4 regions of the Pseudomonas sp. MM211 genome follow, and region 3 is predicted to be linked to each of the others. Evidence: predicted binding sites of a transcription regulator. Region 3 holds the regulator's gene; each other region holds the start of a gene.
The links. Region 3 encodes FliA, which starts transcription of late flagellar genes. Its sites were predicted from a motif close to CTAAAGTTTNNNNNNNNNNNGCCGNTAA; they were not measured.
Positions count from the first base shown of each region.

Region 1: a site for FliA is predicted at 4,510-4,537, ahead of K5Q02_RS16240 (methyl-accepting chemotaxis protein). Genes of this name have one in related genera too.
Region 2: a site for FliA is predicted at 2,722-2,749, ahead of K5Q02_RS12515 (flagellin). Genes of this name have one in related genera too.
Region 4: a site for FliA is predicted at 3,576-3,603, ahead of K5Q02_RS13140 (methyl-accepting chemotaxis protein). Genes of this name have one in related genera too.

Region 1 is NZ_CP081942.1:3,532,100-3,538,109, reverse strand. Features, by position in the region: gene nuoN (NADH-quinone oxidoreductase subunit NuoN) at 1-1,348, shown strand, start outside; gene K5Q02_RS16245 (AI-2E family transporter) at 1,617-2,681, opposite strand; gene K5Q02_RS16240 (methyl-accepting chemotaxis protein) at 2,775-4,457, opposite strand; gene K5Q02_RS16235 (Na+/H+ antiporter family protein) at 4,575-5,897, opposite strand.
Region 2 is NZ_CP081942.1:2,728,704-2,734,713, forward strand. Features, by position in the region: gene K5Q02_RS12510 (glycosyltransferase) at 1-2,687, shown strand, start outside; gene K5Q02_RS12515 (flagellin) at 2,946-4,109, shown strand; gene K5Q02_RS12520 (flagellar protein FlaG) at 4,190-4,570, shown strand; gene fliD (flagellar filament capping protein FliD) at 4,649-6,010, shown strand, end outside.
Region 3 is NZ_CP081942.1:3,262,054-3,268,063, forward strand. Features, by position in the region: gene flhF (flagellar biosynthesis protein FlhF) at 1-585, shown strand, start outside; gene fleN (flagellar synthesis regulator FleN) at 673-1,512, shown strand; gene fliA (RNA polymerase sigma factor FliA) at 1,509-2,252, shown strand; gene K5Q02_RS14955 (chemotaxis response regulator CheY) at 2,405-2,779, shown strand; gene K5Q02_RS14960 (protein phosphatase CheZ) at 2,799-3,587, shown strand; gene K5Q02_RS14965 (chemotaxis protein CheA) at 3,599-5,818, shown strand; gene K5Q02_RS14970 (protein-glutamate methylesterase/protein-glutamine glutaminase) at 5,861-6,010, shown strand, end outside.
Region 4 is NZ_CP081942.1:2,873,287-2,879,296, forward strand. Features, by position in the region: gene K5Q02_RS13125 (alkene reductase) at 1-430, opposite strand, end outside; gene K5Q02_RS13130 (TetR/AcrR family transcriptional regulator) at 586-1,155, shown strand; gene K5Q02_RS24590 (hypothetical protein) at 1,391-1,546, opposite strand; gene K5Q02_RS13140 (methyl-accepting chemotaxis protein) at 1,661-3,460, opposite strand; gene K5Q02_RS13145 (L-talarate/galactarate dehydratase) at 3,827-4,987, opposite strand; gene K5Q02_RS13150 (LacI family DNA-binding transcriptional regulator) at 5,308-6,010, opposite strand, start outside.

The DNA.
Region 1 (6,010 bases), 270 kb from region 3:
CGCGGCGCTGCTGTCGCTGCTGCCGGCTATCGGCGTCACCCCGCTGCAGGTCACCCCGCTGATGCAGATCGACACCTTCGCCTGTTACTACATGGCGCTGGTGCTGATCGCGACGCTGGCCTGTGTGACCCTGACCCACGCCTACCTGGGCGAGGCGACGGTGAGCGATGGCAAGACCAAGGGTTACCCACGCAATCGCGAGGAAATGTACCTGCTGCTGCTGCTCTCCGCGGCCGGCGGCTTGGTGCTGGTCAGCACCGAGCACTTGGCGGGCCTATTCATCGGTCTGGAGCTGCTCTCGGTACCGACCTACGGGATGATCGCTTACGCGTACTTCAACAAGCGCTCCCTGGAAGCCGGTATCAAGTACATGGTGCTGTCGGCAGCCGGCAGTGCCTTCCTGCTGTTCGGCATGGCGTTGCTGTATGCCGACGCCGGCAGCCTGAGCTTCGCCGAGATCGGTGCCAGCCTGGCCACGGCCAGCGGCAGCCAGTTGGTGCAGATCGGCATCGGCATGATGCTCATCGGCCTGGCGTTCAAGCTGTCCATGGTGCCGTTCCACCTGTGGACGCCAGACGTCTACGAAGGTGCTCCGGCGCCTGTGGCTGCGTTCCTGGCCACGGCCAGCAAGGTGGCGGTGTTCGCCGTGCTGCTGCGCCTCTATCAGCTTTCCCCGGCTACCGCTGGCGGCTGGCTGAACGACCTGCTGACGGTCATCGCCATCGCCTCGATCCTGTTCGGCAACCTGCTGGCTCTGGTACAGAACAACCTCAAGCGCCTGCTCGGTTACTCGTCCATCGCCCACTTCGGTTATCTGCTGGTGGCGCTGATCGCCAGCAAGGGCCTGGCCGTGGAAGCCATCGGCGTGTACATGGCCACCTACGTGCTGACCAGCCTTGGCGCGTTCGGCGTAATCACTCTAATGTCTACGCCTTACAATGGCCGTGATGCTGACGCGCTGTACGAATACCGTGGCCTGTTCTGGCGCCGCCCGTACCTGACCGCGGTACTCACGGTAATGATGCTGTCGCTGGCCGGTATTCCGCTCACCGCGGGCTTCATCGGCAAGTTCTACGTGATTGCCGCAGGCGTACAGGCACAGCTGTGGTGGCTGATCGGTGCACTGATTCTGGGCAGCGCCATCGCGGTGTTCTACTACCTGCGCGTAATGGTCACGCTGTTCCTCAACGAGCCTAACCTGCAGCGTCACGACGCCCAGTTCAACTGGGGCCAGCGTGCCGGCGGGATCATGCTGATCCTGGTAACCGTTATGGCATTCATCCTTGGTGTCTACCCGCAGCCGCTGCTGGACTTGGTGCAGCAGGCAGGCCTCAGCGCCGCGCTCTGATCGCAACGCACCGAAAAATGGCTGCCACTGGGCAGCCATTTTTTATCCAGCGTTGAAATCTGGCCGGGCAGCCGCAGACAAGCCATCACGTAGCCTGCCGCTGAGCGAAGCGATGCGCAGGATGAGTTGGAAGACGAACACCCTCACTCGCGTGGCCAGCGCTCCCCGGATTTCGCGTCGCTCTCCCAGGGCTACCGACGATTCGATATGTGCGCGTCACAAACAAAAACGGCTGCCCCAGGGCAGCCGTTTGTTTTTCTCCAACACCCTACTCGGGCAATCTGGCCGTTTTCTTCCCCGCGCTGAACAGGTTCCAACTGGCAACGAACAATGCCGCTATCAAAGGGCCAAGAACGAAGCCGTTGAGACCGAACAGCGCCATACCGCCCAGGGTAGAGATCAGAATCAGGTAATCGGGCAGGCGAGTGTCCTTGCCGACCAGGATCGGACGCAGAATGTTGTCCACCAGACCGATGACCAGCACGCCGAACAGAGTCAGCACCACGCCCTGCCAGACGCTGCCGCTGAGAAATAGGTAAATGGCAACCGGAGCCCAGACGATGCCGGCACCGGCAGCCGGCAGCAGCGACAGGAAGGCCATCAGGACGCCCCACAGCAGTGGGCTGGGAATGCCCAGCACCCAGAAGATCAGACCACCCAGGGCACCCTGAACCGCTGCGACCACGATATTGCCTTTCACCGTGGCACGTACCACTCGGGTGAACTTGATCTGCAAACGGCGCTTGGTGTTGTCGCCCAGCGGAACAGCCATGCGGATATCACGCACCAGTTCCTGGCCATCACGCAGCAGGAAGAACAGCAGATACAGCATGATGAAAAAGCTGATCACGAACTGAATGGTGCCCTGACCAATGGAGAACACCTTGGTCGCCAGGTACTGGCTGCCGGCTGCGGCGCCGCTGGATATCTGCTCACGCAGGCCGTCCAGGTTGCCCATACCGATGCGGTCGATCTGCTGCTGCATGAACGCAGGGAGCATTTCCTTGGTGCTGGTGACGTAGGCGCCTACGTCCAGGTCGCCCGACTCGATACGCTGATAGATGCTGGTGCCCTCCGCCACCATCGCCGAGGTGATGAAGATAACCGGCAAAATCGCCACCAGCAGGCAAATAACCAGCGTCAGCAAAGCCGACAAGTTGCCGCGTCCGCCAATGCGCCGGGCCATGCGCCGTTGCAAGGGGGCGAACACCACCGCCAGTGCCACCGCCCAGAACACCGCACCGTAGAACGGCAGCAAGATCCAGATGAAGGCGATCGTCACCAGGACGAGCAGCAGGATGAAGGTTTTCTTTTCGAGGGAGGTAGTGGGCATGGTCGGATCACAGGAGGGGTATGCCCGTTAGTCTCCTGCGGCCCGTACAAAGTGCGAGAAACTTCTCGAGAAGGGCATCCTTGCCCGCGTTGCTCAAATTCTGAACTGCCGCACCAATTGCTCCAGGCCCTGCCCCAGCTGCGCCAGGCTGCGTGCCGTCTGCGCGCCCTGGCGGGTTTCGTCGGCGACGCTGTCTACCGCACCAGCAATCTGGTGCACGCTGCGGTTGATCTCTTCGGCTACCGCGGTCTGCTCCTCGGCGGCACTGGCGATCTGCGCGTTCATGGCATTGATGGTGCCGATCAGCCCGGCGATGGCATCCAGCGAGGTGCCGGCCTTGTTGGCCTGTTCGCTGGTGATGTCGCCAGCATCGCTGGACTGGCGCATGGCGTTGACCGCATCCCGCGTGCCGCTCTGCAGGCGGTCGATCATGCCCTGAATTTCCTGGGTGCTTTGCTGGGTGCGGCTGGCAAGCGCCCGTACTTCGTCGGCAACCACGGCGAAACCACGGCCCGCCTCGCCGGCACGCGCCGCCTCGATCGCAGCATTGAGGGCCAGCAGATTGGTCTGCTCGGCAATCGAGCGGATCACGTCGAGCACGCTGACGATGGAGTGCACGTCCTTCTGCAGGTTGTCGAGTGAAGTGCCGCTGCCGCGAATGTCGCCCACCAGGGAGTGGATACGAGCGATGCTGCCGTCGACCACCTGTTTGGCCGCCTGCCCTTCACGATCGGTCTGTTGGGCAGCCTCAGCGGCGCCCTGGGCGCTTTTCGCTACTTCGTGGGCTGCGGCGGACATCTCGTTGATCGCCGTGGCCACCTGATCCGTTTCGTGACGCTGCCGCTCCATGGCCTGTTCGGAGCGCTGCGCCTGGGCGGCGACCTGGCCGACCAGTTCGGTCAACTGCCCAGTCATGTCGGCGATCTGCCGCACCAAAGCGTGCACTTTGTCGACGAAACGGTTGAACGAGCCGGCCAGTTCGCCCAGTTCGTCACGGCTGGTTACCGGCAGGCGGCGAGTCAGATCGCCATCGCCAGCGGCGATATCGTCGAGGTTGGCTTTTATCTGCTGCAGCGGGCGCAGGAAGGTATTGGCGAGAATTGCGCCGACCACCCCGAAGACCACCAGCAGCACCACCGCAATCACCAGGATGCTGGTGATGATGGTGCTGACTCGCTGATCGATGCTCTCACGCACAGCTACGATCTGTTCCTCTACGCCGTCCAGATTGATCGCCGTGCCCAGGGCCATGTCCCATTTTGGCAGGTAATAGCTGTAGGCAAGTTTGGGAACCTGAATCGCTTCGTTGGTAGGCAGTGGTGAGGAGTAATTGACGAAGTTGCTGTTGTCTTTGGCGACGCGCACCAATTCGCGGTTCACATAGACGCCGTTGACATCACGCCGATCGTTGAGGCTCTTGCCGACATCCACGGAGCTGTCGCTGCGAAACAGCCTGACCACATTGGAGTCGTGACCAAAGAAGTAGCCGTCCTTGCCGTATTTGATCTTGGACAGAATCACGATGGCCTGCGCGCGGCTGCTCAGATCCCCATTGGGGGCCGCATCGTAGAGGCTCTGAACAGCCCCCAGAGCAATCGAGCTGTAGTTCTGCAGCTCATTGCGTTTCTCGTCCAGAAGCCGGGTGCGGGTCTCGACGACCTCAGCCTCCGCCAGTCCGTACAGCACCTTGGCGGCAGCGCCACTGAGTACCAAGGCGAACAGCAGAACGGGAACCAGTGCCAACAGCACGACTTTGGACTTCAACGTGAGGCGCATTTTTATTTTCCTTGTGGCCAAGCGAAGCCAACGGAAAAGGCTTCTACTCAGGTCATCGGCAGGCGCCAACGAAACCTTAAGCTCGTCAGCGGCGACCTGGAAATTGCGCCTGATTCGTTACAGCACCATGGCGGCGACCCAGCCGAACACCAGCAACGGCAGGTTGTAGTGCAGGAAAGTAGGCACCACGGTGTCCCAGATGTGATTGTGCTGGCCATCGACATTGAGGCCGGCCGTCGGGCCCAGGGTCGAATCCGAAGCGGGCGAGCCGGCATCGCCAATGGCGCCGGCGGTGCCGACGATGCACACCGTGGCCAGGGGGCTGAAGCCCAACTGCACGCACAGCGGCACGAAAATCGCGGCAATGATCGGCACCGTGGAGAACGACGAGCCGATGCCCATGGTCACCAGCAGTCCGACCAGCAGCATCATCAGCACGCCCAGCCCCTTGCTGTCGCCGATCCAGGCGGCGCTGGCATCCACCAGCCCTTTCACCTCCCCCGTCTCGCGCATCACTTCGGCGAACCCTGAAGCGGCGATCATGATGAAGCCGATCATCGCCATCATCTTCATGCCTTCGGTGAACAGGTCATCGGTTTCCTTCCAGCGCACGATGCCCGAGGCGGAGAACACCACGAAACCGAGCAGCGCGCCGATGATCATCGAGTCGAGCCACAGTTGCGCGCCGAAGGCGATGGCCACGGCAATGCCCGCCACGGCGAGGCTACGGCGGTTGTAGGCGACATCCACGCGTTCGGTTCGCTCGACCAGCGCCAGGTCGTAACTGCGCTTGCGGCGATAGCTGTACAGCGCCAACAACAGGCCAGTAACCATGCCCATGGCCGGGATCAGCATGGCGTGGCTGACGTTCACGCCGGTGACGTCCACGCCGCTGCGCACCACGTTGGCCAGCAGGATTTCGTTGAGGAAGATATTGCCGAAGCCCACCGGCAGGAACATATAAGGAGTGATCAGGCCGAAGGTCAGCACGCAGGCGATCAGCCGACGGTCGAGCTGCAGGCGGGTGATGACGTAGAGCAGCGGCGGTACCAGCAAGGGGATGAAGGCGATATGGATCGGCAGGATATTCTGCGAGGAGATCGCTACCACCAGCAGTAGCCCCACCAACATCCACTTCAGCGAACCGCCGCCGCCACCGCGTGCATCCTGACGGCCGACCAGCACCAGCGCCTTGTCGGCCAGGGCATGGGCCAGCCCGGATTTGGCGATGGCCACGGCGAAGGCACCGAGCAAGGCATAGGAAAGCGCTACGGTAGCACCACCACCCAAGCCCTTGTTGAACGCGGCCAGAGAGCCTTCGATGCCCAGGCCGCCGATCATCCCGCCAGCCAGTGCACCAACGATCAGCGCCACCACCACGTGTACCCGGCAAAGGCTGAGGATCAGCATGATGCCGACGGCGGCGATAACTGCGTTCATTGATGGCTCCTGGAATCGCCGCGCAAGCCACGGCCCATTGGGGTGGCCGCCAGGGGCGGCAGGCCACAAAAAGCGTCGCACTCTGCCGGAAGCTGACCTAGGTGTCAAAAATC
Region 2 (6,010 bases), 530 kb from region 3:
GGGCACGGGTTCTGCAGCGTTTTGGAATTACCGTAGAGTACGGGCGCTCCTCGCCGAGCATGCAGGCCTGGCTGGACAAACGTAGCCTTACGCCGGTGCAGAGAAAGCACATCGCAGGGCGGCTTGAGGGCGGAGCGGCGGCCCCCCGGTTTGGCGTCGTGATACTGGATAATCAGGGCGACCATGCTGCGCTGGTGTTGACTCTGGCGTCTTTGGAGCGAGCTCGTTTCAACTATGAGAAGCTGCAGGCTTTCGTACTTACCCCGCTAAGTGACGTTGCACAGGGCGCTACGCCTTGCCAAGTGATCACCTTACCTGCCGAGGGCTATGTCGCGTCACTCAATGCGCTTATGAACGATTCAGCCTTCGATTGGTGTCTCCTCATGCGTGCGGGAGATGAGCTGACGCAATCAGGCCTGATGATGGCCGGGCTGGAGTTGCTGACCGCTCCTGATTGTCGCGCAATCTACTGCGATGAGATGTTCCGCCAGGAGGGGCAGCTTGCTGCCGCGTTTCGGCCGGCATTCAACCTCGATTATCTGTTGAGTTTCCCTGCCGGGATGGCCAAGCACTGGCTGTTCCGCAGAGATGTTGTCGTAGCGGCCGGTGGGTTCGACCCCGCCTTTGAAAAAGCTCCGGAGTTTGAGCTGATCCTCAGGCTGATCAGCGAGGGTGGCTTGGATGGATTGGGCCATGTGGCTGAGCCTTTACTGATCACCGACGCACCTGCCCTTGTCGACAGCGATGCTGAGCAGCGGGCTATTAGCCTGCATCTGCAGCAGCGTGGGTACCAAAATGCAGTTATCGGCTCCGCCAAGCCGGGTCGTTATCAGATTGATTATGGGCATGGGCAAACACCGCTTGTTTCCCTGCTCATCGTTGCTGGCGAGCGCCTAGAGCCCCTGCAGCGCTGTGTAGAGAGCATTCTTGAGAATACCCGCTACGCGAATTACGAGTTGCTGTTGATCCAGAGTCATTTTCAAGATGAGCAGGTCAGTGCATGGCTCGCCGCACTGGCTTCACTTGGAGAGGCACGCATCCGCGTGCTGCCTGCAGGTGGCGGGCAGCAGGCGCCTCAGTCCCTCATCAATCAGGCTGCCCAACAAGCCCATGGGGATTACCTATTGCTTCTTTCGGCTGATGCAGCCGCAATCAGTGATGACTGGCTGGATGAACTGCTCAACCATGGTCAACGTCCTGAGGTGGGCTGCGTCGGTGCCAAGCTGCTTTCGGCAGATGGGAAGATCTTTCAGGCCAGCCTTATCCTCGGTCTGGAAGGGCCGGTCGGCAGGCCGTATACCGGTGAGCCCATGGATGCGCCTGGCTACATGCAGCGTCTTCAGGTCGCCCAGAACAGCAGCGCTGTGGGACATGATTGCCTGCTGGTCGAAAAAGCGCTGTTTTTCACTTTGGGTGGGCTGAGCGAGAGTGAGATACCGTTCCGATTCGCTGGCGCCGATCTATGCCTGAAGGCGCGTCAGGCAGGTTATCTGACCGTCTGGACACCATTTTCGCAACTGATGCTTGATCGTGCCGACAGCTCCCGTGGCACTGCGGCAGAACATGACGATATGTACGCCAAATGGTTGCCGATACTGGCGCGAGACCCAGCCTACAATCCTAACTTTTCCCTCTCTCAGCCGGGTGGCTTCAAGCTGGCCGATACGGCGTTGTCGTGGCGGCCACTGTCATCGTGGAAACCGTTGGCGACTGTGCTTGCACATCCCGCCGATAGCTCCGGCTCAGGGCACTACCGCGTCATGCAGCCATTCATGGCCCTACAACAGGCTGGCCTCGTCGACGGGGCGATATCTTCGGGGCTGATGCACGTTGCTGATCTGGAGCGCTACGAGCCTGACGTTATTGTTTTGCAGCGCCAGATAGGTGACGACCGTATTGATGCAATGCGGCGTATGCAGGCGCTGTCTCGTGCCTTGAAGGTCTACGAGCTCGATGACTATCTGCCCAATCTACCGATGAAGAGCATTCACCGTGCACATATGCCCCGGGACATTCTCAGATCCATGCGTCGTGGTCTTTCATATGTTGATCGTTTCGTCGTGTCGACTCAGCCGCTGGCGGATGCCTGCAGAGGGTTGCACGACGACATTCGGGTTATGGCGAACTGTCTTCCAGTAGCTTGGTGGAAAGGCCTTCACGCGCAGCGTCGGGTGTCCACTAAGCCAAGAGTGGGCTGGGCGGGCAGCATCAGTCACACCGGAGATCTGGAGATGATCGCCGATGTGGTCAGTGCTCTGGCGGACGAAGTCGACTGGGTATTCATGGGCATGTGTCCTGAGAAAATACGGCCCTTCGTCAAAGAAATTCACCGCGGCGTAGACATCAATAGCTACCCACAGGCATTGGCAGCACTTAATTTGGATCTGGCAGTGGCTCCTCTGGAAGAAAATTTGTTCAACGAGTGCAAGAGCAATCTTCGTTTGCTGGAGTTCGGAGCCTGTGGTTTTCCCGTGGTCTGCAGTGATGTGCCGAGTTACGAGGGAGATCTGCCAGTGACCAGGGTGAAGAACCGTTATCGGGATTGGGTAGACGCAATCAGGATGCATGTCGCTGATCTGGACGCGACGGCTCGCGCAGGCGACGCCTTGCAGCAGCAGGTCATGCGCGACTGGATGCTCGAAGGGGACAACCTGATTGCATGGCAGCGAGCTTGGTTGCCTGACTGAGGCGTCGGTGGTCTGACGCGGTTTTATTGTCGGGCTCAAGAATTACAAGCAAGCGCCGATACGCTGCTTGGGAAGAGGTTGAAGAGTCATGGCACCAGGCTTGTCAAGGGAGTCGCAAAAAAATTCAACTTCTCTCCTAAAGCTTCGCAGATTCAGGTCGATAAAGAGTATGAAAGCGAACTCAATGTTGCCTGAGCATTGCAGGCCAGAGTCGCAAGCCCAGGCAAACACGTTAGTGTCCGATGGAGGACAAACATCATGGCTTTGACCGTAAACACCAACATTGCGTCGTTGAACACTCAGCGCAACCTGAATACTTCGTCCAACGCGCTCAACACCTCGCTGCAGCGCCTGTCGACTGGTTCGCGCATCAACAGTGCCAAGGACGATGCGGCTGGCCTGCAGATTGCCAACCGTCTGACCAGCCAGGTCAACGGCCTGAACGTGGCAGTGAAGAACTCCAACGACGGCATCTCCATGGCGCAGACCGCTGAAGGCGCACTGCAGCAGTCGACCACCATTCTGCAGCGTATGCGTGACCTGTCCCTGCAGTCGGCCAACGGCTCGAACAGCGAAGGCGAGCGTAAGGCACTGAACTCGGAAGTGACCGAGCTCAAGAAAGAGCTGAACCGTATCTCCAACACCACCACCTTCGGTGGCAAGAAACTGCTGGATGGTAACTTCGGCACCACCACCTTCCAGGTAGGTAGCGCAGCTAACGAAACCATCAGCGTGAAGATCGACGAGATGAGCACTGCGTCGCTGAAGGGCAAGTACTACGAAGGTAGTCTGGCTGCTGCTGCTGGCACCGCCAGCGCTTCGGGTACCATCACCGTTTCCGGTACTGTCAATGGTACTGATTTCTCGGTAGATGTTGCTGTAGCTAGCGGTGCGACTGCTGTGGAAGTGAGCCAGTCGGTTGCAACTGCCATCAACGATGCGAACATCGGCGTAGGTGCCTTTGTGGATGACACTGGTGCTACCACACTGGTTTCTGGTCAGAATAGCGATGGCACTGCCAACGCGCTGTCGGCACTGAGTGTAAGTGGCACTGTCGCTGGGGTTACAACCAACCCTGCATACACTGCGGCCACCGGTGTCACCGAAACAGAAATGACCAACATCGACGTCAGCACTGTACAGGGCGCTCAGGAGTCGGTAATCGTCATCGACCAAGCGATCCAGGCGATCGACAAGCAGCGTGCCGACCTCGGTGCTGTGCAGAACCGCTTCGAGAACACCATCGGTAACCTGCAGAACATCGCAGAGAACGTTTCGGCTGCACGTGGTCGGATTCAGGATACGGACTTCGCGGCAGAAACTGCGAACCTGACCAAGAACCAGATCCTGCAACAGGCCGGTACTGCGATCCTGTCTCAGGCCAACCAGCTGCCGCAGGCGGTGCTCAGCCTCCTGCAGTAAGCCAAATCGGCTAGGCTGCTTTAAACTCCGGGGGGAAGTGCATAGCGCTTCTCCCCGTTTTGCCTTGCGAGGTAAAAGAAATGGACATCGCAATAAATAGTTTGTCGCCGGTGCTGGCCAAGCCAACAGGTACCTCTGTGCCTATGGCTTATGCCGGAGCGGCGGCCTCTTCTGAAGCGGGTAATGACCTGCCTACTGCACGCCAGGGCCAGGCTCCTGCTGAGAATACGGGGCAGATATACGAACAGGTGGATAACGCTGTCACGTCCATCCAGAGTTTTGTGCAGAACATTCGGCGTGACCTGAACTTCAGCGTCGATGACTCGAGTGGTCGGGTTGTGGTCAAGGTGACCGATCGTGCTTCAGGTGATGTCATTCGCCAATTGCCTTCTGAAGAGGCATTACGACTGGCAGAAAGTCTGGAAGAGGTGCGCAGTCTGCTGTTCAAGGCTGAGGCCTGACATGGCTCGGTTTTTGAATGCTGGAGAGGACTGAATGAACTTTCACGCATGAACGTCAATATCGTGACGGAGTAGATTATGGCTATTGGTGGAGTTTCGACGGGCATCAACTCAGGGCTGCCCATCTCTGATTTGGTTACAGCGATGGTCAACGCCGAGAAGGCACCCAAGGAGGCGCAGCTTGCCCGCCTCTCGACTTCGACTACCACCAAGCTTTCTGGCTTGGGGCAGCTGAACAGTGCGCTCGGTGAGTTCCAGACCGCGCTCAAGGATCTCAACAGCGCGACGCTGTTCGAGAAACGCACTGCCACGTCATCCAACACCAGTGCGCTGACGGCCACCGCCGGTAAAACCGCATCAGCCGGAAATTACCAGGTGACAGTTGATAATCTCGCTTCGGCCAGCAAGGTAGCGACGAAAGCCCTCGACGGTACGTTCAAGAGCGGAGATAGCGACGAGGTCCTGAGCGTCAAGCTTGGTGAAAGCGGCACCGCTATCGATGTAAAGATCACTGCAGGATCCGACCTTGCCAGCATTCGCGACCAGCTCAATACCGCGCTGAAGGGCAAGGGCGTTACCGTCAGCACGATCAACGATCCTGCCAGCGGTAAGTCTCGTCTGGTTTTTAGCGGTAACGAGACGGGCGATGGTAAGGACGTTATGGTTTCCGGCAGTGGTGATCTTGCTGGTCTCAGTGTCGATGGTCGTAATAAGCTCGCCACGGGTGATGACTCCGCTGCCGGATTTATCGTCCAGGCGGCCAATGCCAAGTTCTCCATCGACGGTCTTGCGCTTACCAGCCCAACCAACTCGATCAAGGGTGCTATTGCGGACGTCAGTTTCGAGTTGCTTGCGAAAACGGAAGAGGGTAAGCCACTTACTCTCAAAGTTGGTGAGGACAATGCGGGCGTCAAAGCAGGCATCAAGAAGTTCGTTGATGCCTACAACAAGCTGATCAATACCAGTAATGATCTGACCAGAGTCACTAAGGTCGGTGAGGACGGAACCCCGTTAGTAGGCGGTTTGGTTGGCGATTCGACTGTCCGAAATTTGCTTGGCGGAATACGCAACGAATTGGTAAATCCCGTTGGTGGCGATGGTGTAAAGGTACTTGCGGACCTGGGCATCACCACTCAAAAGGACGGCACTCTGAAAATCGAGGACGCCAAGCTCGATGCTGCACTGAAAGACAATTTTGATGCTGTAGGCTCGTTCTTTGTCGGTGATACAGGGTTGGCGAAGCGTTTGGACGGCCAAGTGGCTGCGTACAGCCAGACGGGCGGTATTCTTTCGCAGCGCATGCAAGCGCTCGAGTCCACGCGGACCGACATCAAAAAGCAAACCGAGAACCTCAATCTCCGTGTCGAAAAGATGCAAACGCGGCTGCTTGCGCAGTTCAATGCCATGGAATCTCTTATCGGCCAGTTGAATGGCACCAGT
Region 3 (6,010 bases):
AAGTACGGCGCTGCGAATATCGCCCTGGTGAGCATGGACAGCTACCGCATCGGTGCTCAGGAGCAGCTCAAGACCCTGGGCCGTATCCTTGGCGTTTCCGTGACTCACGTTGATCCAGGTCAGTCATTGACTCAGGCGCTGGCACCGTTGGTGCGCAAACGTGTGGTTCTCATCGATACTGCCGGCCTGCCAGCCAACGATCCAGCACTGCGCATGCAGTTGGAGGCCCTGGCAAGTCGTGGCGTCAACGCCCGCAATTATTTGGTACTGGCTGCAACCAGCCAGGCGCAAGTGCTCAAGGCGGCGTATCACAGCTACAAGCGTTGTGGGCTGGCCGGCTGCATTCTGAGTAAACTGGATGAAGCAACCAGCATGGGAGAGGTATTGGGTCTGGCTATTAGCCACCGTCTACCGGTAGCCTATCTGGCAGACGGCCCGCGAATTCCGGACGATGTACATGTTCCGCGTAGCCATCAGTTGGTCAGTCGTGCTGTAGGCCTGCAGGCTCCGGATGAGCCGAGTGAGGATACGATGGCCGATATGTTTGCCGGGTTGTATCAAGATCCGACACGACGCGCGGGATGATCATGCAGGTGTGGCGAAGCGTTGGCCGTGGTCATTCCGGCAGCGCACAATGGCCATGTGGCTCTAAAGCGAAGTTAGACAAGGTGTATAGATAACATGGGTATGCATCCCGTACAGGTGATCGCGGTGACCGGCGGCAAGGGCGGCGTTGGCAAGACCAATGTGTCGGTGAATTTGTCGTTGGCGCTGGCGGATCTCGGTCGGCGCGTCATGCTCATGGATGCTGACCTGGGGCTGGCCAACGTCGATGTATTGCTCGGCCTGACGGCCAAACGCACCCTGGCTGACGTCATCGACGGTCAGTGCGAACTGCGCGATGTTGTCCTGCAGGGACCAGGCGGTATTCGTGTCGTGCCGGCAGCCTCCGGTACTCAGAGCATGGTGCAGCTCACGCCTATGCAGCATGCCGGCCTGATTCAGGCTTTCAGCGATATCAGCGACAACCTCGATGTGTTGATCGTGGATACCGCTGCAGGCATCGGCGACTCGGTTGTGAGTTTCGTGCGCGCTGCCCAGGAAGTGCTGGTGGTGGTGTGCGACGAGCCGACCTCGATCACTGATGCTTACGCGCTGATCAAGCTCCTCAACCGTGACCACGGCATGAATCGTTTTCGGGTGCTCGCCAATATGGCGCACAGCCCACAGGAAGGCCGTAATCTGTTTGCTAAGCTGACCAAGGTGACCGACCGTTTTCTGGATGTCGCGCTGCAGTACGTGGGCGCGGTTCCTTACGACGAATCGGTACGCAAGGCCGTACAGAAACAGCGTGCGGTGTATGAGGCGTTCCCTCGCTCGAAGTGCGCGCTGGCGTTCAAGGCGATTGCCCAGAAGGTTGATGCGTGGCCGTTGCCGGCCAATCCGCGAGGCCACCTGGAATTTTTCGTTGAGCGCCTGGTGCAACAACCGACTGCAGACACGGCTGTATGACGACAGCCTCTGGACTCCGTATGTACAGCAAGGCACACGCACAAGATTCACAGCATCAGTTGATTGAACGTTACGCGCCACTGGTCAAGCGTATCGCTTACCACCTGCTGGCGCGTCTGCCTGCCAATGTGCAGGTGGATGACCTTATCCAGGCCGGCATGATTGGCCTGCTTGAGGCATCACGTAAATATGACGCCGGTAAGGGCGCTAGTTTCGAGACGTTCGCGGGTATTCGTATCCGTGGTTCGATGCTCGACGAGGTGCGCAAAGGTGACTGGGCGCCGCGCTCGGTGCATCGCAACAGCCGGATGGTCAGCGATGCGATCCGAAAAATTGAAGCGAGAACAGGAAGAGACGCTAAAGATCAGGAGGTTGCTGCCGAACTCCAATTGAGTCTCGAAGATTACTACGGCATTCTTGGCGACACTTTGGGCAGCCGCCTGTTCAGTTTCGACGATCTGTTGCAGGAAGGCGAAAGCGGCGGGCTGCAGGAAGACACGAGTTCCTTGCTGCAAGGGCCTTCGCATGAGCTGGAAGACAATCGTTTCCAGGCCGCGCTGGTCGACGCTATCAGCAATCTGCCGGAGCGTGAGCGGCTGGTGTTATCGCTGTATTACGATGAGGAGTTGAATCTCAAGGAAATCGGCGAGGTACTGGGGGTTAGTGAGTCGCGGGTCAGCCAATTACACAGTCAGTGTGCCGCGCGCCTACGCGCACGGTTAGTGGAATGGCGCGCATAAGGAATTAGCAGGGCGCTGGAAAACACAGTGAACGCAGCAAAGCCGGGCGCAATAGTTTTGCGGCGTTCCGCCAGGCCGGTTTCACGATTTATAAGCGCTTCAGAATGCTGATGGCGTTTTAGGACTGTACGGAGGTCGACTTGGACAAGAACATGAAAATCCTCATCGTCGATGATTTTTCGACGATGCGCCGGATCATCAAGAACCTTTTGCGTGATTTGGGCTTTACCAATACGGCGGAAGCCGACGATGGCGTCACCGCATTGCCGATGCTGCAAAGCGGTAGTTTTGACTTTCTCGTGACCGACTGGAACATGCCTGGCATGAGTGGGATCGATCTGCTGCGCGCAGTGCGTGCAGACGAACGTTTGAAGCAAATGCCAGTGCTGATGGTTACGGCAGAGGCCAAACGTGATCAGATCATCGAGGCCGCCCAGGCCGGTGTGAATGGCTATGTGGTCAAGCCATTCACCGCCCAGGTGCTCAAGGAAAAGATCGAAAAAATCTTCGAGCGGGTCAACGGCTGATGTCTGCCGCGAGGTTGTTATGGAACACGAAGATTCTCAAGAGGCCGACCTCGAGTCGACTCTGAAAAGCAATGCCCGCCAACTGGTAAACAGCCTCGAAAAAGGCAACTTTGGCGAAGCGGTACAGCTGATCAATGAACTGAACAAGGCGCGCGACCGTGGTCTTTACCACGAAGTCGGCAAGCTCACGCGTGAGCTGCACAACGCCATCGTCAATTTTCAGCTCGACCCCCGAGTGCCACACGCCAATGAAGTCTCACAGATATCCGACGCTACGGAGCGGCTCAATTACGTTGTGACCATGACCGAGCGAGCGGCCAATCGCACGATGGATCTGGTCGAGCAGAGTGCGCCGTTGGTCAATGACTTGAGCAGCGAAGCCGATGCCCTGAGCGAGGATTGGGGACGTTTCATGCGCCGCGAAATGGGCGCTGAGGCTTTCCGTGAGTTGGCCAAACGCATCGAGCTGTTTTTGGCGCGCAGCCAGCGCGACAGCAGCAAACTGTCGGGGCACCTCAATGACATTTTGCTGGCACAGGACTATCAGGATCTGACCGGGCAGGTGATCAAACGTGTCACGCAACTGGTGACCGAGGTAGAGAGCAACCTGCTGAAATTGATGCTAATGGCCAGTCAGGTCGACCGTTTTGCCGGCATCGATCACGATCATGAAGAGTTGCGTGTAGAGCAGAACAAACAAAAAAATACGTCTCATGGTGAAGTTCCACAGATTCATGCCGATAAGCGTGATGATGTCGCTTCTTCCCAGGACGACGTCGACGATTTGCTGTCCAGCCTGGGATTTTAGGAGCACGTCATATGAGCTTCGGCGCCGATGAAGAAATCCTCCAGGATTTCCTGGTAGAGGCCGGCGAGATTCTCGAGCTGTTGTCCGAGCAATTGGTGGAGCTGGAAAGCCGCCCGGACGATATGAATCTGCTCAACGCGATTTTTCGGGGATTTCACACGGTAAAAGGCGGGGCAGGCTTTCTGCAGCTCAATGAGCTGGTGGAGTGCTGCCATATTGCCGAGAACGTGTTCGACATCCTGCGCAAGGGTGAGCGTCGCGTCGACTCCGAGTTGATGGACGTGGTGCTCGAAGCGCTGGATGCGGTCAATGGCATGTTCAGCGAAGTGCGCGAGCGCGTTACGCCAACGCCGGCCTCTCCCGAGCTACTGGCAGCACTGGCACGACTCGCCGAACCTGCGCCTGCCGCAGCGCTTGCCAATGTTGCAGTCTCTGCACCTGTCCAGCCTGTAGCCCAGAGCGCTGAGGCATCAGCAGATATTACCGATAGCGAATTCGCACAGCTGCTCGATGCCTTGGACGATGAGCCGCAGCCGTCAGCGAGCGCTTCGGACGACGAAATCAGCGATGATGAATTCGAGTCGCTGCTCGATCAGTTGCATGGCAAAGGGCAGTTCGCAGCTGCAGCGACAACCGCTGTCGAAACGGCCGCGCCTGCACCAGCCAATGTCTCGAGCAGCGCCAATGGCGACGACATCACCGATGACGAATTCGAAGCTCTACTCGATCAGTTACACGGCAAAGGCCAGTTCGTTGCTGCTGCCGTAGAGACGCCAGCACCGGCTGCTCCTGCTGCATCCGCCAGTTCTGCAGCGCAGGGCGATGAAATTACCGATGACGAATTCGAAGCGCTGCTCGATCAACTGCACGGCAAAGGCAAGTTCGTCGAGCCGACGGCGATCGCCCCTGTTGCTGCCGCTCCGGCCCCTGTGCCGAAGCCAGCAGCCAAAACGGCTGCGCCGGTAGTTGCCAAGGTCGCGCCCGCACCTGCGCCTATTGCCAAAGCCGAACCAGCCAAAGCCGCTGCCGCGCCGCCTCCGGCTGCTGCTGCGCCTGCGAGCGAAGCGGAAACCACCGTGCGGGTCGACACCGCGCGTCTGGACGAAATCATGAACATGGTCGGCGAGCTGGTACTGGTGCGTAACCGCCTGGTGCGCCTGGGACTCAACAGCGGCGACGAGGCCATGTCCAAGGCCGTGTCCAACCTCGACGTGGTCACCGCCGATCTGCAGACGTCGGTCATGAAGACCCGCATGCAGCCGATCAAGAAGGTCTTCGGGCGCTTCCCACGCTTGGTTCGCGACCTGGCTCGCCAGCTGAAGAAAGAGATCAACCTGGAGCTGGTCGGTGAAGAGACCGACCTCGACAAGAACCTCGTCGAAGCCTTGGCCGACCCGCTGGTTCACTTGGTGCGCAACGCGGTCGACCATGGTGTGGAAAGCCCGGAAGAGCGTGAAGCAGCCGGCAAGTCGCGCACTGGTCGTGTGGTGCTGTCCGCCGAGCAGGAAGGCGACCACATCCTGCTGATGATCACCGATGACGGCAAGGGTATGGATGCCGACGTGCTGCGCAGCAAGGCCGTGGAAAAGGGCCTGCTGGACAAGGACGCCGCCGATCGCCTGACCGATCTGGAATGCTACAACCTGATCTTCGCCCCCGGTTTTTCGACCAAGACCGAGATTTCCGACGTGTCCGGCCGTGGCGTCGGCATGGACGTGGTGAAGACCAAGATTTCCCAGCTCAACGGCACGGTCAACGTGTTCTCGCAGAAAGGCCAGGGCTCGAAGATCGTCATCAAGGTGCCACTGACCCTGGCGATCATGCCGACGCTGATGGTGATGCTCGGCAACCAGGCGTTTGCCTTCCCGCTGGTCAACGTCAACGAGATCTTCCACCTCGACCTGTCGCGCACCAACGTGGTCGACGGCCAGGAAGTGGTGATCGTGCGCGACAAGGCATTGCCGCTGTTCTATCTCAAGCGTTGGCTGGTCAGCAAGGCTGCCCACGAAGAACAAGGCGAAGGCCATGTGGTGATTCTCACCGTCGGCAATCAGCGTATCGGCTTCGTCGTCGATCAGCTGGTCGGCCAGGAAGAGGTGGTGATCAAGCCGTTGGGCAAGATGCTGCAAGGCACGCCTGGCATGTCGGGTGCGACCATCACCGGCGACGGGCGCATCGCCCTGATTCTCGACGTGCCAAGCATGCTCAAACGCTACGCACGGCGTATCTGATCGTCCGCGGCACGGCCTCCGTCGTGCCGCTTAGGAGTGTTTATGGTTGTCAAGGTACTGGTGGTCGACGACTCCGGCTTCTTCCGCCGCAGGGTTTCGGAGATCCTCTCGTCCGATCCCAACATCACCGTGGTCGGCACGGCCACCAACGGACGTGAGGCCATCGATCAGGCGCTGGCACTCAAGCCGGAC
Region 4 (6,010 bases), 390 kb from region 3:
GCGGTTCGGACACGTCGTGAAAACCGTTGTTAACGAAGGTCTTGGTTTCAGCGCGGATTGCCGAAGGCGCGACCGGCGCTTTGCCCCCTGGCTGAAGGTCAACGTGCGATACCCGGCCCACGTGCCACAACTGAACGAAGATGCGGCCGCCTTTGGCATGCACCGCATCGGTCACCTTGCGCCAGGCATCGATCTGTTCAGGGGTATAGAGACCGGGGGTGTTTTGATAACCCTGAGCTTGCGGGGAGACCTGAGTGGCTTCCGTGATGATCAGGCCCGCCGAGGCGCGCTGGGCATAGTAGGTGGCAGTCAGGTCAGTGGGTACCAGGCCATCGCCCGCCCGGTTGCGGGTCAATGGGGCCATGACAATGCGATTGTTGAGCGTCAGTGCACCAAGGGTGAAGGGGTCGAAGATCGTCTTGTCGGTCATGCCATGCCTCTACGTGATGTGGGGAGCCGGGTGGGCTTCAGTGAAGTGGCTTTAATGATTATGTTTGTAATCATAAGTGTCAAGAATTTTGATTTAGATCGACATCAATGTAAGATCGCGCTCTAGATTGCCGCCATACAAGCGAGGCCAAACACGTGAAAGTCAGCAAAGCCCAGGTGCAAGCAAACCGTGCGCACATCGTCGAGACGGCATCCAGGCTGTTTCGTGAGCGTGGTTACGATGGGATCGGCATTGCCGACCTGATGGCTGCTGCGGGCTTTACCCATGGCGGCTTCTACAAGCACTTCGGTTCGAAAGCGGATCTGATGGCTGAAGCGGCGGTTTATGGGCTTGAGCAATCGGCAGCACAAACGGCTGGTGCCGATTTATCCGAGTTCGTGGGGCAATACCTGTCTCGCAGCCATCGCGATGAGCCGGGCGAGGGCTGCACCATGGCCGCGCTCTGTGGCGATGCGTCTCGTCAGCCGGACTTTGTCCGCGAGACATTTGCTGCCGGTATCGAGCGTCAGCTGGCCGCGACCGAGCTTGATGGAGGCTCGGCAGCCGAAGCACGAGCCAAAAGCATCAACACGATTGCTCATGCGGTTGGCGCCATTGTGTTGTCGCGAGCCTGCCCAGACGACAGCCCGCTGGCCCAGGAAATTCTAGATGTATGCCGCGCCCGGATACTCGCCACATTGGCACCGCCGGCGACGAGTGAGTAATCAAACCTGCTTGAGCGGGGTTTGAGTGCGTGGTGTTCGGCTGTAGTCGCGCGAGCAGGTCTGCTGCTTGCAGATCCCTTCAACGGCCTTCTCTGGGAAGGCGGCAGGCTTTAGTGTCTCCCCCACCTTGGGCTCATCATTGACGCTGCAGGCCAGGCAGATGTCGCCTGTTCTTCAGGCCTTATCAGTGCTGGTTGTGTGGGAGAGGGGGCTAGGTCGGAGGTGGCGCTGGTATTCAGCGCTTTTGATCGTCAAAGGCATGCTCAGGGCCAGGGAAAACGCGGGTTTTCGCCTCATCGGCAAAGTTCTTGGCCGCTCGCCGCAGTAACCCATGCATGTCCGCGTATTGTTTGACGAGGCGCGGCGTGCGGCCGTTGCGCAGCCCGGTCATGTCCTACCACACCAGCACTGGGCAGCGCCCTCGTTTCCGGCACCGATCCCTACTGTAGGGATCGCCCCCGCACGGCTGATCCCGGCAGCAACCTTTGTTGCGCACCATTAACCTTCAGGGTTTGGCGAGCAGCCGTGAGGCGTCGAAGCCCATGCGCATGTTGCCCCAGTGGCGACCGTCGAAAATGAACGGTACGTCGATCTCGGTCATGATCTCGCCGGTGTCGCGCAGGTAGGTCTGCAGCAGGAAGCGTTGGGTGTTGGTTGCTGCGCGCAGGCCGACCGGGTCGGAGAACATGCGCTTGTTGCGGCACACCGGCAGGTCGACGGCGCGATTGCCGGTGGGCGCTTTCGACACCCAGCTGTTGTTCACCGGGCAGTAGCCTTTGTTGTCGACGATAAAGGTGACGATGCCGCCCGACGTGCCCTTGGTCAGCTTGTCGATCTCTTCCTGGCAGATCTGCGCGAAGCGCTCGGTGTAGCCGGTCATGTACTGCTTGGGATCGGTGTTGGGAATCAGCCGGTAGTTCTGGTCGAACAAGTTCACGCCCTCGCGCTGCAACGCGGCCAGGCGAACCTGCAGGATGTCGCGGCACTGGCTGGCGCGGGTGATGGCGGCATCCAGTTCGCCTTGGCCGAGCACGAAGCGGCCGAGCAGCGTCTGCACTTTTTCGGCTACGCCAGAGAGATCGCGGGTGGCGGTGGCGGAGCGCTGCATGCGCTCGTCGATGGCCTGGCTGTCGGCGTGGATCTGCGTGACCCGCTCGTTGATGCCGGTGTTGGCATCGGCCACCTGCTGGATGTGCTCGGCGATTTCCGCGAGCTTGCCGTTGGTGGATTCGAAGTCGACGATCATGCTTTCGAAATGGCCAGTGGCGCGTTCGACCACCACTTGGGTTTCCCGCGCGCTGGTGCTGATCAGTGCGGTCTGCTCGTGAGTCGAGCCCACTTCCTTGAGCATGGCGTCGATGTTCTGCGAGATGTCGCCAGTAGCGCGGCTGACGTTCTGCGCCAGGGTGCGTACTTCGTCGGCGACCACGGCGAAGCCACGGCCGCTTTCGCCGGCGCGGGCGGCTTCGATGGCCGCGTTGAGAGCCAGCAGGTTGGTCTGCGAGGATATCTGCTGGATCAGCCCGACCACCGACTTGATGTTCGAGGAGCGCTCGTTGAGTGCGGACACCAGCACGCCAAACTCGTTGAGGCTATTGGAGATGGCGCCGATATTGCCGGTCACTTCCAACAGTTCGGCGTAGGAGTCGCGCGCCATGCTGAGGTTCTGTGCGGTGGTGCCGGAGATCGCCTGAGTCTGCTGCGACACTTCTGCGATGCGGCCAACGGCGCTGTTGCTTTCGCTCATCACTTCATTGGCGAAGCGTGCCTGGTGGGTGGCACTTTCGCTGGAGTCGCTGATGTTCTTCAGCGAGCGGGCGGACTCCACGGCGATCTGCACGGTGAGTGCCTGCACATTACTGATGATCTCGCGTTGCTTGGCCAGGAAGCGGTTGCAGGTGCTGGCCAGGGTGCGGATTTCGTCGTGGGTCAGCAGCGGCAGATCGCGGGACAGGTCGCCTTCGCCGTTGGCGATTTCTTCCAGGGCGCGGGTCATGTTATCGACCGGCCGCACGATCAGATGGCGGAAGTACCAGACCATGAAGCTGACCATGCCCAGGGTGAACAGCGCACTGAGCAGCAGCGCGTTGCCGAGGGTGTCGAGCTTGGCTTCGATGCGGCTCAGCAGGGCGGCATCGATCTGCGCGGCTTGCAGTTGCTGGAGGATGTCGGCACGCAGGCTGGTAGCGACCCAGAACAGCAGACCACTGACCACCACCAGCAGGAAAAGGCTGGATAACTTCTTGGTCAGGGTATCGAAAAAGTGCATCTCGATTGAATCGTAAAGCGACTTCAACGACTGCATGCCGCAGCTCCTGGCAAAGAAAACATCCGTGGGTTTCTATTTATTCGACCAGCAGTGCAGAAGCTTTAATGGCCAGCGCAGCTTTCGGCGACGTTACGCGCTTTATCCAAGGTAGTTGTCCGCGCGAACGACGCGCAGTTTAGTGCGTCGATTCACGCAATTAAAGCGCCATCATTAGGAAAGTAAGGTTATTGACGACCGATACCGGCGCCAGGACCGGTATCGTCGTGAGTTGCATTCGCTGCCTTGGTGCCAGTGTCGCGTCACCGATCCGCTGGCGGCATTGCCGATTGCATCGAGCAGGGTGGAGGACGCTTGCCTGCGCGGCCCGATCCACCCTGCATGGCTGTGACGTCGCCGGGTGGGTTAGCCGCGCAGGCCGATCTCCACTTCCTGGGCGGTCCAACCTGCAACACGGTCGCTGAGGGACAGACCGAGACCCGGTCGCGTCGGTACCAGCATGCGCCCGTCACGGGTTTCCAGGCGCTCGTTGAACAGCGGCTCCAGCCACTCGAAGTGCTCGACCCAGGGCTCGGTGGGGTACGTCGCGGCAAGGTGCACGTGCAGTTCCATGGCGAAATGCGGGGCCAGCATCAAGCCCGCCTGTTCGGCCATCGAGGCGATTTTCAGGAACGGACTGATACCGCCAACGCGAGGCGCATCCGGCATCAGGTAGTCGGCGCCACGGGTCTTGATGAACTCGGCGTGCTCGGCAACGCTGGTGAGCATTTCCCCGGTGGCGATCGGCGTATCGAAGGCTGCCGCCAGGGCTGCGTGACCTTCGGCGTCATAGCAGTCCAGCGGTTCTTCGATCCACACCAGGTTGTATTCTTCGAACTTGCGGCACATGCGCTGGGCGGTCGGGCGATCCCATTGCTGGTTGGCGTCGACCATCAGCGGGAAGTCGTCGCCCAGGTGGCGGCGTACGGTGCTGACGCGTTCGATGTCGATAGCCGAGTTGGGTTGGCCGACCTTGAGCTTGATGCCGCCGATACCTTTTTCACGGGACAGATCCGTGTTCTTCATCAACTGATCGAGCGGCGTGTGCAGGAAGCCGCCCGAGGTGTTGTAGCAGCGCACCGAGTCGCGCTGAGCGCCCAGCAGGCGTGCCAGGGACAGGCCGGCGCGCTTGGCCTTCATGTCCCACAGGGCGACGTCGAAGGCCCCGATGGCCTGGGTCGACAGGCCGCTGCGACCGACCGAGGCGCCGGCCCAGCACAGCTTGGCCCACAGCTTCTGGATATCGCTGGGGTTCTCGCCGAGCAGTGCCGGGGCGATTTCTTTGGCATGGGCGAACTGGCCGGGGCCGCCCGCGCGTTTCGAATAACTGAAGCCAAGGCCGCGATGGCCGTCCTTGCTTTCGATCTCCACGAACAGCATGGCGATTTCGGTCATCGGCTTCTGCCGTCCGGTGAGCACCTTGGCATCGCTGATCGGGTTGGCCAGGGGCAGGAACACCGAGGCGATACGAATCCAGGCGATCTGATCCTGGTCTGCACAGCCTTGGGAAAGGGGTTGTTCGCTCACGTTGATTACCTCGCTTGACGTTTTTGTTGGTGCCGCCAGGTGGTTCAAATCACTGACGTGAATCCGGACGTTAAGCTGATTAGGTAATCATTCAAGGGAATGGGCAGAGCTTCAGGGCTGCTTCGAGGCGGAAGCGGCCGGTCGCGTAACTTGTAGGAGGGGCCGGGCGGCGATCCGCTTTAGCCGCGAGCTTTTTATCAAGGCAAACAAAGAGCTCGCGGCTAAAGCCTCTCCCACAAAAGCAGCAGCGCTCTATGTCCGCTTCCGCCCCTAAACAGCCAAAGCCGAATGAAGTAGGTGCTGGATATGTGAGTCGACTCTCACGCACTTTGCCGTTCAACAATGCTAAAGCCGGTATCGATGCGTACTTTCACCGGCTCTTCATGGGGGTGATCGAGGCGTTGCACCAGCGCACGGGCGGCCTGCACGCCGATGTCCGCGCCGTTGATGCGCACGGTGGAGAGGGCGGGGTGCAGGTGAGCGGCGCTGCTCAGATCACCAAAGCCCATCACGGCCAGATCCTGCGGCACGCGAATGCCCAGCTCGGTGGCTTCCTCGAGAATGCCGTGGGCCAGGGTGTCGGAACTGCATACCACCACATCGGGGCGTTCGCCGCCTGCCAGCAGGCGCTGCAGGCCCTCGCGGCCAAGGTTTACCGTCGCCGGCGGCGGCAGTACCACGCGAGGCACCTGGGCAATCCCCTGGCTTGCCAGTTCGCGGATCAGACTCTCGCAGCGGCGGTGGCCGCGCGGGTCATCCAGCGTCACCACGGCGAAACGGCGGTAGCCCTTGCCCATCAGGTAGAGCGCGGTGGCCACCCCGACCGCCTCGTGGGAAAACCCCACCAGCATGTCCAGCGGCCGCGGCGCGAGATCCCAGGACTCGACGATCGGAATGCCCGAGCGCGACAGGCGCGTGCGGCTGGCCTTGGTGTGCAGGGTGCCGGTCAGCACGATGCCATCGGGGCGCCGCCGCAGGATGGCGTCGAGCAGCTGTTCTTCGCGCTCGGCGCTGTAATTGGTC